4 regions of the Streptomyces broussonetiae genome follow, and region 1 is predicted to be linked to each of the others. Evidence: riboswitches for the same ligand, from Rfam matches in the RefSeq annotation. Region 1 holds a riboswitch; each other region holds the start of a gene.
The links. A riboswitch is a leader RNA that binds a small molecule or an ion and turns the genes downstream of it on or off. The one in region 1 is predicted to bind cyclic di-AMP.
Positions count from the first base shown of each region.

Region 2: another riboswitch for cyclic di-AMP. It lies ahead of GQF42_RS26565 (C40 family peptidase); the one in region 1 lies ahead of GQF42_RS21820 (M23 family metallopeptidase).
Region 3: another riboswitch for cyclic di-AMP. It lies ahead of GQF42_RS19195 (LysM peptidoglycan-binding domain-containing protein); the one in region 1 lies ahead of GQF42_RS21820 (M23 family metallopeptidase).
Region 4: another riboswitch for cyclic di-AMP. It lies ahead of GQF42_RS31935 (M23 family metallopeptidase); the one in region 1 lies ahead of GQF42_RS21820 (M23 family metallopeptidase).

Region 1 is NZ_CP047020.1:4,716,806-4,721,373, reverse strand. Features, by position in the region: gene GQF42_RS21825 (PP2C family protein-serine/threonine phosphatase) at 19-1,200, shown strand; cyclic di-AMP (ydaO/yuaA leader) riboswitch at 1,456-1,621, shown strand; gene GQF42_RS21820 (M23 family metallopeptidase) at 1,631-2,659, shown strand; gene GQF42_RS21815 (aldo/keto reductase) at 2,739-3,683, shown strand; gene GQF42_RS21810 (PrsW family intramembrane metalloprotease) at 3,757-4,568, opposite strand, start outside.
Region 2 is NZ_CP047020.1:5,716,135-5,720,702, reverse strand. Features, by position in the region: gene pcrA (DNA helicase PcrA) at 1-1,688, opposite strand, end outside; cyclic di-AMP (ydaO/yuaA leader) riboswitch at 1,925-2,069, shown strand; gene GQF42_RS26565 (C40 family peptidase) at 2,077-3,261, shown strand; gene GQF42_RS26560 (hypothetical protein) at 3,284-3,637, opposite strand; gene GQF42_RS26555 (C40 family peptidase) at 4,116-4,568, shown strand, end outside.
Region 3 is NZ_CP047020.1:4,161,160-4,165,727, reverse strand. Features, by position in the region: gene GQF42_RS19205 (cytochrome P450 family protein) at 1-973, shown strand, start outside; gene GQF42_RS19200 (LysM peptidoglycan-binding domain-containing protein) at 1,153-2,232, shown strand; cyclic di-AMP (ydaO/yuaA leader) riboswitch at 2,415-2,589, shown strand; gene GQF42_RS19195 (LysM peptidoglycan-binding domain-containing protein) at 2,594-3,310, shown strand; gene eno (phosphopyruvate hydratase) at 3,846-4,568, shown strand, end outside.
Region 4 is NZ_CP047020.1:6,929,456-6,934,023, forward strand. Features, by position in the region: gene GQF42_RS31925 (M16 family metallopeptidase) at 1-10, shown strand, start outside; gene GQF42_RS31930 (M16 family metallopeptidase) at 7-1,395, shown strand; cyclic di-AMP (ydaO/yuaA leader) riboswitch at 1,713-1,878, shown strand; gene GQF42_RS31935 (M23 family metallopeptidase) at 1,891-2,634, shown strand; gene GQF42_RS31940 (GntR family transcriptional regulator) at 2,843-3,529, shown strand; gene GQF42_RS31945 (HPr family phosphocarrier protein) at 3,685-3,966, opposite strand; gene GQF42_RS31955 (bifunctional acetate--CoA ligase family protein/GNAT family N-acetyltransferase) at 4,145-4,568, shown strand, end outside.

The sequences.
Region 1 (4,568 bases):
ACACGTGGGAGACGCGCGGTGGGTCCTGGAGAGGTGGAGGAGAGCCGGTGCGCCAGGGCGGGGGGCCGGTTGCCCGGGGATCCCGTGCCCGATCCGGGCCTCGGTGACGAGACCGCTCCCGCGCCGCCGTCGCGCCGTCCGAGCCCGCGCTCCCTGGCCCGCGCCCTGCCCGCCCTGCTGATCGCCCTCGGGGTCCTGTACGGCCTGCTCACCCCGAGCGAGTTCACCGCCGTTCCGTTCTTCACCGCCGCCCCGCTGATCGCCGCACCCCTGTCCTCGCTGCGCACCACCCTTCTGACCGGCGGCGCGGCCGTCGCCGCGATGTACGCGGTGCGCGCCCACAGCGGCGAGCATCCCGCCGTGGGCATCGTCACGGACGTCGTCACCGTGGTCTCGGTCGCCCTGCTGGCCGTCGCCATCAACCGCGTGGTCCGCCTCGGCGACCGGCGGCTCGCCTCCGCCCGGGAGATCGCCGAGGCCGCCCAGCGGGCCGTGCTGCCGGAGCCCGCCGAGCGGATCGGCGGCTTCGAGATCGCCGCCTGCTACGAGGCGGCCCGGCAGGACGCGTTCATCGGCGGTGATCTGTACGCGGTGCAGGACAGCCCGCACGGGGTCCGGCTGATCGTCGGGGACGTGCGCGGCAAGGGCATGGGCGCGGTCGCCGCCGTCGCCGTGGTGATCGGCGCGTTCCGGGAGGCCGCCGAGCAGGAGGCCACGCTGGAGGCGGTGGCGCTGCGGCTGGAGCGGGCACTGACCCGCGAGGGCACCCGGCGTGCGGGCATCGACGCCTTCGAGGGCTTCACCACCGCCGTCCTTGCCGAACTCCCGCACGGCGACGGGCTGGTACGGATCGTCAACCGCGGTCATCCGCCCCCGCTGCTGCTGCACTCCGACGGCACCCTGCGCACCCTGAGCGCCCCCGAGCCCGCGCTGCCGCTCGGCATGAGCGACCTGGGGATGTGGCCGGATCAGGCCCTGGAGGAGCGCTTCCCGGGTGGGGCGACCCTGCTGGTCCACACCGACGGCCTGTCCGAGGCCCGGGACGCCCACGGCCGGTTCTACGACCCCGAACGACGGCTCGCCGGGCGCGTCTTCTCCGGGCCCGCAGCCCTGGTCGCCCGGCTCGCCGAGGAGGTGCGGGGGCACTCCGGCGGCGGGATGACGGACGACATGGCGCTGCTCGCCGTCCGGCATCCCTGACGCGCCGCACCCCACCCGTGATCACCTTCACCGACGGTGACCGGACGACCGCCGTCCGCATAACATCTGAGACACCATCAAAAACGCCGATGCTCCTGAACGTCGGCCAACTCGTCCGGTTTGCTGTGGTCCTGGACGGTAAGTCCTGGCCGGAAAGCGTTAACGATCAAGCCGAACGGCTTGGAAAGTGCCTGTCAGGTCTATTAACGTTCGATAACGCAGCGCGGTCGTCCCAGCCGTCACAAGAGACGGCTCCGTGCGCACGCGCCGAATCCCGCAAGGGAACCGGGGAACCACCACCTTGGGGTGAATCACGCGGACACCGACGTGAACTCACGGAGTCACGCCCGGTATACGCGCGTAGGAGACCTTCCTGCTCCGAACCCGTCAGCTAACCCGGTAGGCGACGGAAGGAAAGGAGTACGCCCGCGTGGCGTCCAACCGGCCTGCCCCCGAAGCCCCGTTCATACCGGCGTCCGACGAGCCCGAGACCTTCGGTTACGGCTCCTACCGCGCCGAAGAGGGCCCTTGGGAGGAGTGGAACCCCACCGAGGACTCCGTCACCCAGGTCCGCGGCCGGCACCGCGTCGCCAAGCAGCGCGGCGGCTTCGCCCGCAGCTCCACCGTCCTCGGCGTCGGCGTCATGGCCGCGGTCGGCGCGGGCGGCATGGCCAGCGCCCACACCGGCAAGCCGCCGGTCTCCATCTCCCTGCCCGACCTGGACTCCGTCGGCCACCTCTTCGGCGGCGGGTCCTCCACGGCGCCCAAGTCCACCGGCACCGGGCTCAGCGACGTCGGTGTGAGCACCGACAGCAGCAAGAGCGGCGGCGCCGGCGAGGCGCTGCGCAACCGGATCATGGCGCAGGCCGAGCAGCAGCAGAGCAAGGCCGACAGCAAGGCCACCGCCGCCGCGATCGCCGCCGCCGACAGGCAGACCGCCGACGCGGCCGCCAAGGCGGAGAAGGACGCCGCCGCCAAGGCCGCGGCCGCCAAGGACAAGGCGCAGGCCGACGCCAAGCAGGCCGAGGAGGCCAAGCGTCTGGCCGAGCTGGCCAAGCAGTACACGCTGCCCGTCGTCTCGTACACGATCACCGGCACCTTCGGTCAGCCCGGCGCCATGTGGTCCTCCGGCTACCACACGGGCCTCGACTTCGCCGCCCCCACCGGCACCCTCATCAAGGCCATCCACGGTGGCACGATCACCCAGGCCGGCTGGGCCGGCGCCTACGGCTACCGCACCGTCCTCACCCTGGACGACGGCACCGAGCTGTGGTTCTGCCACCAGTCCTCGATCAACGTCTCGGTCGGCCAGAAGGTCTCCACCGGTGACGTCATCGGCCGTATCGGCGCCACCGGCAACGTCACCGGCCCGCACCTGCACCTCGAGGTGCACCCGAACGGCCAGGCCAGCGCGGTCGACCCGGCGCCGTGGCTGCGCGGCAAGGGCCTCAACCCCTGAGCGTGACATCCGGGTGAAACGCGGGAAACCGGCGCCGGCGGCGGAATGAGATCATCCGCCGCCGGCGTTGGAATGAGGCATGACTTCCCTGCGCACACTCGGCTCTTCCGACCTCGAGGTCTTCCCCCTCTCCCTCGGCGGCAACGTCTTCGGCTGGACCGCCGACGAGGAGACCTCCTTCGCCGTCCTCGACGCCTACACCGCGGCGGGCGGCAACTTCGTCGACACCGCCGACTCCTACACCGCCTGGATCGAGGGCAACCAGGGCGGCGAGTCCGAGACGATCATCGGCAAGTGGGTCAAGGCCCGCGGCAACCGCTCCGACGTCGTCATCGCCACCAAGGTCAGCCAGCACCCGCAGTTCCAGGGCCTGTCCGCGGCCAACATCAAGGCCGCCGCCGACGCCTCCCTGCGCCGCCTGGACACCGACTACATCGACCTCTACTACACCCACTTCGACAAGCCCGAGGTCCCGGTCGAGGAGATCATCGGCGCCCTCGACGAACTGGTGAAGGCGGGCAAGGTCCGGCACATCGCCGCCTCCAACATCACCCCCGAGCGGCTGAAGGAGTCCCTCGACTTCTCCGAGCGCGAGGGCCTTGCCCGCTACGTCGCCCTCCAGCCGCACTACAACCTGGTCTCGCGCGACACCTACGAGGGCCCGCTCCAGGACCTGGTCGCCAAGGAGGGCCTGTCCGCGGTGCCGTACTTCTCCCTCGCCGCGGGTTTCCTGACCGGCAAGTACCGCCCCGGTACGACGGTCGACAGCGCCCGCGCCGGCCGGGCCCAGGAGTACGCCGGGTCCGAGCGGGGCCAGAAGGTCCTCGCGGCCCTGGACGAGATCGCCGCCGCCCACCGGGTCCCGCACGCCACCGTCGCCCTGGCCTGGCTCGCGGCCCAGCCGACGATCACGGCCCCGATCGCCTCGGCCCGCACGGTCGAACAGCTGCCTGCGCTGCTCGGGGTGGCGGACCTGAAGCTGACGCAGGAGGAGATCGCGAAGCTGACGGACGCGTCCGCGTAGCGGTTTCCTTTGTCACGGTGCTCGGCCACGACGGCGGATTCCTGCGGCGACGAACCCTGCGCAATCCCCAGGTCTACGACCGATAGGGGTTGTACGCGGCATAGGGCGCCGCCGGATACCCGAACTGCGGCGCCCACTGCATCGGCATCGGCATCGGTGCCGGAGCAGCCGCCCGCGCGGCGTATTCCAGGGCCGACCGCGCGGCAGCCCTCCGCTTCCACAGCTCGTCCAGCAGCTCCCGCTCCCGTACGACGAAGTCCGCCCCGGCCTTGCCCCTGCGCCCCCGGTGCCGCAGCAGCGCGAGCGCCGTGGCGTACGCCTCGTAGTGCGCCACCTCCCGCGCCACCGGTGTGCCGCCGTGGTGCCGGGCGTAGTCCCGGGCCGCGCGCCGCGCCCGCATCGAGCCCAGTGCGAACGGCTCGGCCGGCCCCAGCCACCCGGCCAGCACATATGCGGGCAGTTCCGTGCGCACGGTGCGCAGTTCCCGCTGCCGTGTGAGGACGGCCAGCCAGGTCAGCAGCCCGAACACGGGCACCATGAAGCAGCCGTAGACGGCGAAGAACCCGAACTCGCCGAAGGTCGAGGAGCCGTTCCACAGGGCGTGCATGCTCATCGCGAGCAGCAGCCCGGACAGCGGCAGCAGCACCCGCCGCGCGCGCTGCCGCTGCGCGGAGAACGCCGAGAGGCCGAAGCCCAGGCCGGTCATGGTGGTGAACAGGGGGTGCGCGAACGGCGACATCACGATGCGCACGAAGAAGGTGGCGGCGGTGACGGAGGCGATGCCGCGGTCGCCGCTGAGCTGGTCGGCACCGAAGGCCGTGCCGAGGTAGAGGATGTTCTCGGTGAACGCGAAGCCGGTGGCGGTGATCCCGGCGATCACCATCC
Region 2 (4,568 bases), 1.0 Mb from region 1:
TCCAGGACGGTCGCCGGTCCGGCGCCGGACTCCACGATCGTGCGCAGGTCCTCCATCAGCGTGTTGAACCGCTTGACCGCGTTGGTGGAGCGCGCGGCCATGCCGTACGCCTCGTCCACGCGCTTGAGCGCCTGCGGGAAGCTGATCTTCTCGCGCTGGGAGAGCGCGTCGATCATCGCCTCCGCGCGCTCGCCGATGCCCCGCTTGGGGACGTTGAGGATGCGCCGCAGCGGCACCGAGTCCTCGGGGTTGGCGAGGACGCGCAGGTAGGCGAGGACGTCCCGGACCTCCTTGCGCTCGTAGAAGCGGACACCGCCGACGACCTTGTACGGCAGGCCGACGCGGATGAAGACCTCTTCGAAGACACGGGACTGGGCGTTGGTGCGGTAGAAGACGGCGACGTCGCCCGCCTTGGCGTCGCCCGCGTCGACCAGGCGGTCTATCTCGTCGGCGACGAACTGCGCCTCGTCGTGCTCGGTGTCGGCGACATAGCCGGTGATCCGCGCGCCCTGGCCGGCATTGGTCCACAGGTTCTTCGGGCGGCGGGACTCGTTGCGCTCGATGACCGCGTTGGCGGCGCTCAGAATCGTCTGCGTGGAGCGGTAGTTCTGCTCCAGCAGGATCGTCGTCGCGTTCGGGTAGTCCTCCTCGAACTGGAGGATGTTGCGGATCGTCGCGCCCCGGAAGGCGTAGATCGACTGGTCCGCGTCACCGACGACGCACAGCTCGGCGGGCGGGAGGTCGCTCTCGCCCGCAGGCGTGTCCCCCTCGTGCGCGCCGGTGCCGACGAGTTCGCGTACGAGCGCGTACTGGGCGTGGTTGGTGTCCTGGTACTCGTCGACCAGGACGTGCCGGAAGCGGCGGCGGTAGTGCTCGGCGACGTCCGGGAAGGCGCGCAGCAGGTTGACCGTCGTCATGATCAGGTCGTCGAAGTCGAGCGCGTTGGCCTCGCGCAGCCGCGACTGGTAGAGCGCGTAGGCCTGGGCGAGGGTCTTCTCGAAGCCGTCACTCGCCTGGGCGGCGAAGTCCTCCTCGTCGATCAGCTCGTTCTTCAGGTTGCTGATCTTCGCGCTGAAGGACTTGGGCGGGAAACGCTTGGGGTCGAGGTCCAGGTCCCGGCAGACCAGGGCCATCAGGCGCTTGCTGTCGGCGGCGTCGTAGATCGAGAACGACGAGGTGTAACCGAGCTTCTTCGACTCACGGCGCAGGATGCGTACGCACGCGCTGTGGAAGGTCATCACCCACATCGCGTTCGCGCGCGGGCCGACGAGCTGCTCGACGCGCTCCTTCATCTCGCCCGCGGCCTTGTTGGTGAAGGTGATCGCGAGGATCTGGCCCGGGTGGACGCCCCGCTCGGCGAGCAGGTGGGCGATGCGGTGGGTCAGCACCCGGGTCTTGCCGGAGCCGGCTCCGGCGACGATGAGCAGCGGGGAGCCGGCGTGCGCGACCGCGGCGCGCTGGTTGTCGTTCAGCCCGTCCAGCAGCGCCGCCGCGTCGAGCGCGGGGCGCGGGGCGCCGTCGCGGTAGTAGGCGTCCCTGTCCGGTGGCGTGTCGAACTTCCCGCCGAACAGATCGTCCGGAAGCGGCTCCGGAGCATGATCGTCCTCGGGCGGCGGCGGGGGCTCCTCCTCGCGCCCGCGAGGGGGCTGGAGGTCCGCCAGGAAGCTGTCGTCAAAGAGGCTGCTCATCGCTCTCCGAGTCTAGGGCGCCGCACCGACAACCGATCGCCGTCCGGGGAAGAAGACCCCGTCGGCGGGGCGGCGAACACCCCTCACACAACGGAATCACCCGATGACAGCGACGTGATGCCGGCCTCGGATCACGAAAATGTATCGGACATATCACGCACCAACCTTCACACTAGTCACACGAGTTGGCTAGGTTGCCATCGGGCCGCGTGCGCGGCCCCCGCCGAGTCCGGCGCGCCCCTGGGGCGCCTGGAGCCGGGGACCCACCGAGTCCCGGGGTGAATCGGCCGACTCCCGTCCGGGACGACGCCGTAGGGCAACCCTTCCGAACCGCGCCCGAACCCGACAGCTAACCCGGTAGGCGGCCCATTGGAAGGAGTCGCCTCTCTTGGCGTCGCACCGCAAGCAGCGCCCCGGCGGGACCGCCGGAGCGGGTCTGCGCACCCCCGCCCTCGCCACCGCCGCTCTCACCTCCCTGGCCATGCTGTCCCAGACCGCCGAGGCCGCTCCCGGCGCGGACCACGCCCGGCCGAGCCTGGAGGAGGTGGAGAAGAAGGTCGACGACCTCTACCGCCAGGCGGAGTCGGCCACCGAGAAGTACGACTCGGCCAAGGAACAGGCCGGCAAGCAGCTAGGACGCGTCGACGCCCTCCGGAACGAGGTCGCCCGCCGCACCGACCGCCTGAACAAGGCCCGCGAGGAGCTGGGCTCCTTCGCCGCGGCCCAGTACCGCACCGGCGCCGCCGCTCCCGACACGGCCACCTTCCTGCTGGCGGACAACCCGCAGGACTACTTCGACCAGACCCAGCTGATGAACCGGCTGACCTCACGCGAGAAGAGCGCGGTCGACGGCTACATCAGCGAGCAGGCCGCCACCATGACGAAGCGGCGGGAGGCCGCCCAGAGCCTGCAGTCGCTGACCGACTCACAGCGCGACCTGCAGACCGCCAAGGCCACCGTCCAGAAGAAGCTCGCCTCCGCGCGCGAGCTGCTGTCGCAGCTGACGGCCCAGGAAAAGGCACGGCTGGCCGCCATCGAGCGGGAGAAGCAGCAGGAGGCGGCCCGCAAGGCGGCCGAGCTGGCGAAGCAGCAGGCCCAGGCTCAGCAGCAGAGCGGCTCGGCCGGTTCGTCGTCCTCCGGTTCGTCGTCCTCGGGTTCGGCCGGTTCCACGTCCTCCGGGTCTTCGGGGTCGTCCGGGTCCACCAGCTCGTACGACGCGAAGGCCGCCAGCGCCATCGCCTTCGCCCGCGCCCAGATCGGCAAGCCGTACGTGTGGGGCGCCACCGGGCCGGGGTCCTACGACTGCTCGGGCCTGACCCAGGCCGCCTGGAAGGCCGCCGGCGTCACACTCCCGCGCACCACGTACGACCAGGTCAACGTCGGCACCACGGTCTCACTGGCGAACGCGCGGCCGGGCGACCTGATCTTCTTCTACGACGACATCAGCCACGTCGGCCTCTACATCGGCAACGGCATGATGATCCACGCCCCCAAGCCGGGCGCGTACGTCCGCGAGGAGTCGGTGTACTACGGCGGAGAATCGATCATCCACAGCGTGGTCCGCCCGGGCTGAGGCGTTCGTCCCGCGCCGCCCGTCAGGTCCACAGGACGGCGATGAAGATGTTCGTCATGGTCAGCAGGCCGACGACGCCGAAGGCGGCCTTGTCGACCTTTTCCTCGTCGCGCTTCACGTAGACCAGACCGAGGATCACGATCAGCAGCGCCAGCTTCAGACCGATCTTGACGGCGTTGATGTGGTGGTTGTCGGTCTGGTTGAGGCCGACGAGGACCACACCGGTGACGAGCATGGTCAGCGCGCCGTGCAGCATCCCGGGGACGAAGCGGGCCGCGCCCTGCCCCATCGCCTTCATCTGGGTGAGGAAACCGCCGAGCAGCGCCGCGATGCCGATGATGTGCAGGCCGACGAAGAGATGGATGAGTACGTCCATGGGGCCGGAGCCTAGCCAGGGCACGCGGGCCCCCTGCCACCGGGCCCGGCGACAGACGTTCCGGGCCCGGTCCGCTGCCGATCCCGCCCGCATGTGGATCTTGCATATATGCGGCCCATAGCACTTCACGCCTTGCGCCCGTCCCCCTTTCCGGGCTTCGGTCACCACGCTGCGTAAAGGAGACGATTCCGCGGAGGCGATGCGATCACATACGGTCACATCCCTGTGTGTCGGAACCAGTTCCGCACACCGCGTTACCTGGTCGTCACAGTCCGGCCTAGCGTCCTTCCCCAGGTGACCGACTCCCCACCGCCGCCCGGGCCAGGGCGGCGTCCGGCCACCACCGCCGAGAAAGGTCCGGCGGCGGCCCACTCCCCCTGTGCGGGCCGCCGCCGGACGGACGAGACCGCTCGGCCGGACCGCTCGGCCGCCCGGGCCGCTCGGTCGTCGAGGCGTACGGAAGGACGTGACGGTCCAGGTGGCAGCGCACCGCAAGCCCCGGCAACGCTCGATCGGGGGCCCCACGGCCCGGACGGCCGCCACGCTCGCCCTGGCGGGCGCGGCCACCGCGACGGCGTTCGACGGGGCGGCACACGCCGCGCCACAGCAGACGCCGGCCCAGGTGAAGGCTGAGCTGGACACGTTGTACCGGCAGGCCGAGGCCGCGACCGAGAAGTACGACGGCGCCAAGGAGGAGGCGGACACGGCCCAGCGGCAGCTCAACACACTGCGTGACGAGACCGCCCGCAAGGAGGACACGCTCAACTCTGCCCGGGACACGCTGGGTTCGTTCGCCTCGGCGCAGTACCGCGACGGCGGCCTCGCCCCGGCCTGGCAACTGGCCCTCTCCAGCGACCCCGACCGGTATCTGGACGACGCCGCGCTCGCCGAGCGGGCCGGCGAGCGGCAGAGCGCCGCCGTGTCCCGGGTG
Region 3 (4,568 bases), 560 kb from region 1:
CCCGCCGGACCACACCCGGCTGCGCCGGCTGGTCAGCAAGGCGTTCACACCCCGGCGAGTCGCCGAGTTCGCCCCTCGGGTGCAGGAGCTGACCGACCACCTCATCGACCGGTTCGCGCAGCAGGGTTCGGCCGACCTCATCCACGAGTTCGCCTTCCCGCTGCCCATCTACGCCATCTGCGACCTGCTCGGCGTCCCGCGCGAGGACCAGGACGACTTCCGGGACTGGGCGGGCATGATGATCCGGCACGGGGGAGGGCCCCGCGGCGGCGTCGCCCGGTCGGTCAAGAAGATGCGCGGCTACCTCGCCGAGCTGATCCACAAGAAGCGGCAGGCGCTGCCCGCCGAGCCCGCACCCGGCGAGGACCTGATCTCCGGCCTCATCCGCGCCTCGGACCACGGCGAGCACCTCACCGAGAACGAGGCGGCCGCGATGGCCTTCATCCTCCTCTTCGCCGGTTTCGAGACCACCGTGAACCTGATCGGCAACGGCACCTACGCCCTGCTCACCCACCCCGAGCAGCGTCGGCGGCTGCAGGACTCCCTGGTAAGAGGGGAGCGGGCCCTGCTGGAGACCGGAGTCGAGGAGCTGCTGCGCTACGACGGCCCGGTGGAACTGGCCACCTGGCGGTTCGCCACCGAGCCGCTCGCCGTCGGCGGGCAGGACATCGCGCCCGGCGATCCGGTGCTCGTCGTGCTCGCCGCGGCCGACCGGGACCCGGAGCGGTTCGCCGACCCGGACGTGCTGGACCTCGCCCGCCGTGACAACCAGCACCTCGGCTACGGCCACGGCATCCACTACTGCCTGGGCGCGCCGCTCGCCCGCCTGGAGGGTCAGAGCGCGCTCGCCACCCTGCTCACCCGCCTGCCCGACCTGCGGCTCGCCGCCGATCCGGCCGAGCTGCGCTGGCGCGGCGGGCTCATCATGCGGGGCCTGCGCACCCTGCCGGTGGAGTTCACGCCCACAGCCTGAACACCCCGTCGGCACACCTCGTCCAGGGGAGGACGACAGTGCCTCAACCCTGTGATCTTCACGTGATCTGCGCGGCATTAACTTGTGACAAGTGATCGTCAGCCGCTACGTTCACCCATCAGCGTGGCGACAGGCACCAGCCGCCGCGCCGGTCCTGCTGTCGCACGAAAGGCTTCCGCATGCTCACCGGGAACGGTCGTCACCGTCGCCCCCGTCAGGCTCCGGCCCTCCTCGTCGCGGCCGGAGTCACCGGCTCCGCCATCGCCATCCCGCTGCTCGGCGCCGCGAGCGCCAACGCGGCCGACGGCACCACGTGGGACAAGGTCGCCGAGTGCGAGAGCGGCGGCTCGTGGAGCGCGGACACCGGCAACGGGTACTACGGAGGCCTGCAGATATCGCAGGACGACTGGGACAAGTACGGCGGCACGCAGTACGCGGACACCGCCGACCAGGCCAGCCGCTCCCAGCAGATCGCCGTCGCCGAGAAGATCCTGGCCGGCCAGGGCACCAAGCCGTGGACCATGTGCGCGCTGACCGCCGGGCTGACCTCCAACTCCGCTTCGGTCGACGTCGACACGGGTGTCGGGAACTCCGGCAGCGGCAAGGGGTCGGGCAGCGACTCCGGATCGACCGACGAATCGGACTCGTCCGGTCTGTCGGATTCCTCCGGTGCCGGGTCCGGGCACGGGTCCGGTTCCGAGTCCTCCTCCGGCTCCGCGTCCTCCTCCGGCTCGGACTCCTCCGCGGACGCCGGTGTCACGCCGTCCCCTGGCCCGAGCACGGACAAGACGCCGGGCGCCGGGCGCGGTTCCGTCCCGAGCGGCACCCCCAAGTCGGACAAGACCGATAAGCCGGGCTCATCCGATTCCTCCGGCTCGGGAAACCCTCAGGGGAGCGACACCTCTCCCACGGCGACCCCGGGAACGGACGAGTCGGACAATCCCCAGCAGGCCGCCGGTTCGTGGAGTCTCGTCGACACCGGGGCCCTCAGTAGTGGCGGGCGTCACCGTGGTGGCAGCGCGGACGAAAGCGTGGCAAACGGTCAGGACGCCGCGTCCTCGGGTCGCCATGCGGGCCGTGGGCCGGGCGCGTACATCGTGCGCGAGGGCGACACCCTCACCTCCATCGCCGACGACCTCGGTGTCGACGGCGGATGGCGTGCGCTCTATACCGGCAACAAGAAGGCCATCGGCGCCGACCCGAACCACATCACCGCCGGTCAGACCCTGAAAGTCGGGGGCGAAAAGGGCGCCGAGTAGCGGGAGTTGACACCCTATTTCGCGACTGATGTCCGGTTTGGCGAAAGTGTGGGATGAGTCTCAGAAGCCCTGATCGTCTTTGAAATTCCGCCGAACGCATGTCTACGGTCAGGACCGCTCGTCACCACGAGCCCCGGCAGTCGCAACGCCGAATCCTGCCAGCGGTTGCCCGGGAACAGTCGTCGCGTCAAGCGCCGTAGGCAGGAGCGGGGGACCCAAGGTAGGTGCCGGAACCGGTGGTTGACACCGGAACCGGCTGGGGGTGAAGCCGCGGCTCGCGAACAGCGGGCCCGCGGCCGGGCAACTCAACCGGCCCGAACCCGACAGCTCACCTCGCAGGCGTCGGTGAGGGGATCGATTCATGCTGTTTTCCGGCAAGGGCAAGCACCGTCGTCCGTCCAAGGCCACTCGCGTCATCGCGCTCGCCGGCGTCACCGGTGCGGCCGTCGCCGCCCCGCTGATGGCGGCCGGCAACGCCTCCGCCGCCACCGCCTCCGAGTGGGACGCGGTCGCCCAGTGCGAGTCGGGTGGCAACTGGTCCATCAACACCGGCAACGGCTTCTACGGCGGTCTCCAGTTCTCCGCCTCCACCTGGGCCGCGTACGGCGGCACCGCCTACGCCTCGACCGCCAACCAGGCCACCAAGGCGCAGCAGATCACCGTCGCCGAGAAGGTCCTCGCCTCGCAGGGCAAGGGCGCCTGGCCGGTCTGCGGCTCGGGCCTGTCCTCCGCCGCGTACAACGGCTCCGCCCCGAGCACCGGCTCCAGCTCCGCCGGCAGCAGCTCCTCCTCCAGCAGCTCGTCGAGCAGCACCGCCACCCGCTCCGCCGATCAGCAGGCCGCCACCCGCTCCACCGAGCGCACGGCCCCGAAGGCGAGCAAGACCGTCACCACCCCGACCGGCAAGAAGGTCAAGAAGGGCGACGGCGAGTACAAGGTCGTCAAGGGTGACACCCTCAGCGCCATCGCCGAGAAGCACCACGTCCAGGGCGGCTGGAAGAAGCTCTTCGAGCTGAACAAGGACATCGTCGAGGACGCGAACCTCATCTACCCGGGCCAGCAGCTGCACCTGAAGTGACACCCGGCTGCGAGCCTGCCCACAGCGCCCTCACATCCCCTCCCCCCACGCTGAAGGCCCCGTGAGGGCCACCCCCGTCCCCACGGGCTCCCCGCCCCGGCGCGTGTTCCCCCGTACGCGCCGGGGCGGGGCTTTTGTCTCCCCGTCTGCCGTCTCCCCGTCTGCCGTCTGCCGTCTGCCGTCTCCCCGTCTGCCGTCCGGCGTCCGGCGCGCGCCGGCGGCCCCTCTCTCCGCGTGCGCCCCGGCTCTCATGTGCGCGTCCCTATATACGCGCCCGTCATATACGCGATATGCGCGCCCTCGTCCGCCGCATACGCGCCCGCGTACGCCGCCGCGCGTACTCCACCCGTTTCCCCGCTCTTCACCCCCACCCCTCTTTGTTCCGCTCATGAACAATGGGTACCGTCTGCATGTCCTTCCCTGTCCACGGGGCGGTCGGTCGACGGCCGCGGCCCCGGGGACGGTTAGGCTCTAGTCGCAAGGCGCAGCCGTAAGGCGCCCGCCCCGCACTTTCAGCGTCACATCCAAGAAGGAGATGCTCGTGCCGTCCATCGACGTCGTCGTAGCCCGGGAAATCCTGGACTCCCGAGGCAACCCCACGGTCGAGGTCGAGGTCGGCCTCGACGACGGCAGCACGGGTCGTGCCGCCGTTCCGTCCGGCGCCTCGACCGGTGCCTTCGAGGCCATCGAGCTGCGCGACGGTGACCCGAACCGCTACCAGGGCAAGGGTGTCGAGAAGGCCGTCCTCGCCGTCATCGAGCAGATCGGCCCGGAGCTGGTCGGCTACGACGCCACCGAGCAGCGCCTGATCGACCAGGCCATGTTCGACCTGGACGCCACCGACAACAAGGGCTCCCTCGGCGCCAACGCCATCCTCGGCGTCTCCCTCGCCGTCGCCCACGCCGCCTCCGAGGCCAGCGACCTGCCGCTGTTCCGCTACCTGGGCGGCCCGAACGCGCACCTGCTGCCGGTGCCGATGATGAACATCCTCAACGGCGGCTCGCACGCGGACTCCAACGTGGACATCCAGGAGTTCATGATCGCCCCGATCGGCGCGGAGTCCTTCTCCGAGGCCCTGCGCTGGGGCACCGAGGTCTACCACACGCTGAAGAAGGTCCTGAAGAACAAGGGCCTGTCCACCGGTCTCGGCGACGAGGGTGGCTTCGCCCCGAACCTCGGCTCCAACCGTGAGGCCCTCGACCTCATCCTCGAGGCCATCAAGGAGGCCGGCTACGCCCCCGGCCAGCAGATCGCCCTC
Region 4 (4,568 bases), 2.2 Mb from region 1:
GGCCAAGTGACCCAGCTCGCCACCATGGACTTCCACCCCCAGCCGCAGCCCGGCGAGGCCAGGCCGTGGGCGTTCCCGGCCCCGGAGCGCACCGGGCTCGACAACGGCCTGACCGTGCTGCGCTGCCATCGTCCCGGCCAGCAGGTCGTCGCCGTAGAGGTGCTGCTGGACGCCCCCCTGGACGCCGAGCCGGCCGGCCTGGACGGCGTTGCCACGATCATGGCGCGGGCCTTCTCCGAGGGCACCGACAAGCACTCCGCCGAGGAGTTCGCCGCCGAGCTGGAGCGCGCGGGCGCCACGCTGGACGCGCATGCCGACCACCCCGGCGTCCGCCTCAGCCTGGAGGTTCCCGCCTCCCGCCTGGCCAAGGGCCTCGGCCTGCTCGCCGATGCCCTGCGCGCGCCCGCGTTCGCCGAGAGCGAGGTCGAGCGGCTGGTCCGCAACCGCCTGGACGAGATCCCGCACGAGCTGGCCAACCCCTCCCGCCGGGCCGCCAAGGAACTCTCCAAGGAGCTGTTCCCGTCGACCTCGCGCATGTCGCGCCCGCGCCAGGGCACCGAGGAGACGGTCGAGAAGATCGACGCGGCTGCCGTACGCGCCTTCTACGACCGCTACGTCCGCCCCGCCACGGGCACCGCGGTCGTGGTCGGCGACCTCACGGGCATCGACCTGGACGCCCTGCTCGGCGACACCCTGGGCGCCTGGAGCGGTACCCCGGGCGAGCCCCGGCCCGTGCCGCCGGTGAGCGCCGACGACACCGGCCGCGTGGTCATCGTGGACCGGCCCGGTGCCGTCCAGACGCAGCTGCTCATCGGCCGCGTCGGCCCCGACCGGCACGACCGCGTGTGGCCCGCCCAGGTGCTCGGCACCTACTGCCTCGGCGGCACCCTCACCTCCCGCCTGGACCGCGTCCTGCGCGAGGAGAAGGGCTACACCTACGGGGTGCGTTCCTTCGGGCAGGTCCTGCGGTCCGCCCCGGACGGCTCGGGTGCCTCGATGCTCGCCATCAGCGGCTCGGTGGACACGCCGAACACCGGTCCCGCGCTTCAGGACCTGTGGAAGGTGCTGCGCACCCTCGCGGCCGAGGGCCTGACCGACGCCGAGCGGGACGTGGCCGTGCAGAACCTCGTCGGGGTGGCACCGCTCAAGTACGAGACGGCGGCGGCCGTCGCGAGCACGCTGGCCGACCAGGTCGAGCAGCACCTGCCCGACGACTTCCAGGCGACGCTGTACCAGCAGCTGGCCGCGACGGGCACGGTGGAGGCCACGGCGGCCGTCGTGAACGCCTTCCCGGTGAACCGCCTGGTGACCGTCCTCGTCGGTGACGCCGCCCAGATCAAGGCGCCCGTGGAGGCGCTCGGTATCGGCGAGGTCACCGTCGTCGCCGCGGAGTGATGCGGTAACGCGCACAAGGCGTGTGCGGAACGCGTACGGGCGAAACGCGTAGAGGCACAACGCGCGCAAGCGGCACGCACGCGCGGGAGAACGAGGCGCACACGCGCCACGCACGCGCGTGGGGCCCTGACGGCCTACGGGTCGTCAGGGCCCTTTGCTGTTCCACTCCCTTCCCCAGATGCCCGATTTGAGGCGGAGGTTGCCCGTCTGCTCTGTGGGATGCGCTACAAAATTCCGGATCGGTTTGGGGATTGACGGCGGGCCCGCCTAGCGTCGTCCGGGCTGTCCGTCAGGCAATACGCCGCACCCGCGGCACCGGGCAGTCATCGCCGAGTCCCCGTACGGCGCGAGTCAGGGGAGCCGGGGACCCAACCGCAGTCCCTGGGGTGAATCGGACCGCCCGCGCGCGAGCGAGGGGGTCCGTAGGAGACCTTCCTGCTCCGAACCCGTCAGCTAACCCGGTAGGCGAGAGGGAAGGAAAGGACCAGCCACCTCATGGCGTTCATGTGCGCCACCGGGAAGCACCGCAAGCCCGGCCGGGTCAAGCGCACCACCGCTCAGGCGGCCGGCATCGCGGCCCTGACCACCACCGGCGTCATCGGCACCCTCGCGGCCGCCCCGGCGTTCGCCGCCGAGAACTCCGCCGAGCAGACCGGCCTCACCCCGGTGATCACCGTGGGTGACGACATCGCCGAGCACATCGATGAACAGGCCGCAGCCCAGAAGCAGGCCGCGGAGCAGAAGGTGGCCGAGCAGGTCGCGGCCAAGCGCGCCAAGGAGGTGCGCGAGGCCAAGGAGCGCGCCGCCCGCGAGGCCGAGCGCGAGCGCCTGAACCGCTTCGTCGCGCCGATCTCGAACTCGTACGTCTCCACGGGCTACAAGGCCAGCAGCTCGCTGTGGTCCTCCGGCTCCCACACCGGTATCGACTTCCACGCGGCCAGCGGCACCGCCGTCCTGGCGGTCGGCTCCGGCACCGTCGTCTCCACGGGCTGGGGCGGTGCGTACGGAAACCAGATCGTGATCCGGATGGCCGACGGCATGTACACCCAGTACGGCCACCTGTCGTCCATCGGTGTCACGGTGGGCCAGCAGGTCACCCCTGGCCGGCAGATCGGCCTGTCCGGCGCGACCGGCAATGTCACCGGACCGCACCTGCACTTCGAGGCCCGGACGACCCCCGACTACGGCTCGGACGTCGACCCCGTCGCCTATCTCCGCAAGCACGGCGTGAACGTCTGACGCATACGGCGAACGGCATCCAAGGCCCCGGCTCACCGAGCCGGGGCTTTCGACATTTTTCACGGTGCCCGGCGGATGTCCGCGTCGGTCGCTGGCCAAAAAATATCCATGGATTCCGGCCCGCCGTCGGAAATTCCGGCTCATTGCAATAGAGTCACGGAACACGCGTCCATCGTCGACGTCTCACGGGGATTAATGCGGAGGTGTCATGCGCATTCCGGCGCACTCGGTATGCACGGCGATCCGGGACGACATCGTCGCCGGTGTCCACGAGCGCGGCGGCCGCCTGACCGAAGAAGTCCTGGCCCGCCGCTACGGCGTCTCGCGCGTCCCCGTCCGCGAGGCGCTGCGCACCCTGGAGGCGGAGGGCTTCGTGGTCACGCGCCGGCACGCGGGCGCGTGCGTGGCCGAGCCGACCGAGCACGAGGCGGCCGACCTGCTGGAGATGCGGCTGCTGCTGGAGCCGCTCGGGGCCGCCCGGGCCGCACAGCGGCGCACGGAGGCGCATCTGAAGGTGCTGCGGGGCCTGGTCAGACTGGGTCAGGAACGGGCCAGGCGGGGCGGCAGCGAGGATCTGCGCGCCCTGGGCGGCTGGTTCCACGAGACGCTCGTCCAGGCCTGTGGCAGCCCCTCGCTGACTTCGATGCTGACTCAGCTGCGCCACAAGATCGCCTGGATGTACACGGTCGAGGCGACGCCGAGTCCGGCCGAGTCGTGGGCGGAGCACGCCGCGATCGTGGACGCGGTGGCGCGCGGCGACGGTGAGCGCGCGCGGGCGCTCACCGCACTGCACGGCGAGCGCGCCACGGCCGCGCACCGGCTTCGCTTTCCCGGTTCCGGCGAGCGTGTGAGGACTTCGCAACACGCCGTAAACATGTCGAGCCTGCGGCATTAACACGGACGCCGTATACAAAGAAGAGTAATTCGGTGGCGGTGTATTTCCACTGCCCGAATTTCGGTGTGCCCGCGCATTCGTAAAAGACCGCGCAAACGGCGAAGCCGCGCCGCCCCGAAAAGGGCGACGCGGCTTCGCCGTTCTGTGCGTGGCGCTCAGACGGTCTCGGGCAGCTCCTCGAGGCCCTCGGCGACCAGCTTGGCCAGCCGGTCCAGGGCGGCGTCCGCGCCCTCGGCCTCGGAGGCGAGGACGATCTCCTCGCCCCCCTGGGCGCCCAGGCCCAGGACGGCCAGCATGGAGGCCGCGTTGACGGGGTTGCCGTCGGCCTTGGCGATCGTCACCGGGACGCCTGCGGCCGTGGCGGCTCGGACGAAGATGGAAGCGGGGCGGGCGTGGAGGCCCTCGGCCCAGCCGACGTTGACGCGGCGCTCAGCCATGTGTTGCTGCCCTTCGGTGTTCAGGGTTGTCTAGACCAGTTTCCCATATCGCGAAGCATGCCCGGGAGCGGACCTTCGCCCCCTCCCGTGTGACGCCGGACCGCGGCCTCGATCCGGCTTCCGTCCCCCCACAGACTGCCTCGCGCCATTGTCGGACGCGAGCCGTACTCTGGGGCCCATGCAGAGCTCGGCGGACCGGCAGGGCCGGTACGAGTACCCCGCCCACTGGGAGGCGGACGTGGTGCTGCGCGACGGTGGCACCGCGCGCATCCGGCCCATCACCGTTGATGACGCCGACCGCCTGGTCAGCTTCTACGAGCAGGTCTCGGACGAGTCGAAGTACTACCGCTTCTTCGCGCCGTACCCACGACTGTCCGCCAAGGACGTCCACCGCTTCACGCACCACGACTTTGTGGACCGGGTGGGACTCGCGGCCACCATCGGCGGCGAGTTCATCGCCACCGTACGCTACGACCGCATCAACGCCGACGGCCTGCCCGCCTCCGCACCGGCCGACGAGGCCGAGGTCGCCTTCCTGGTGCAGGACGCCCAGCAGGGCCGCGGAGTCGCCTCCGCCCTGCTGGAGCACATCGCGGCCGTCG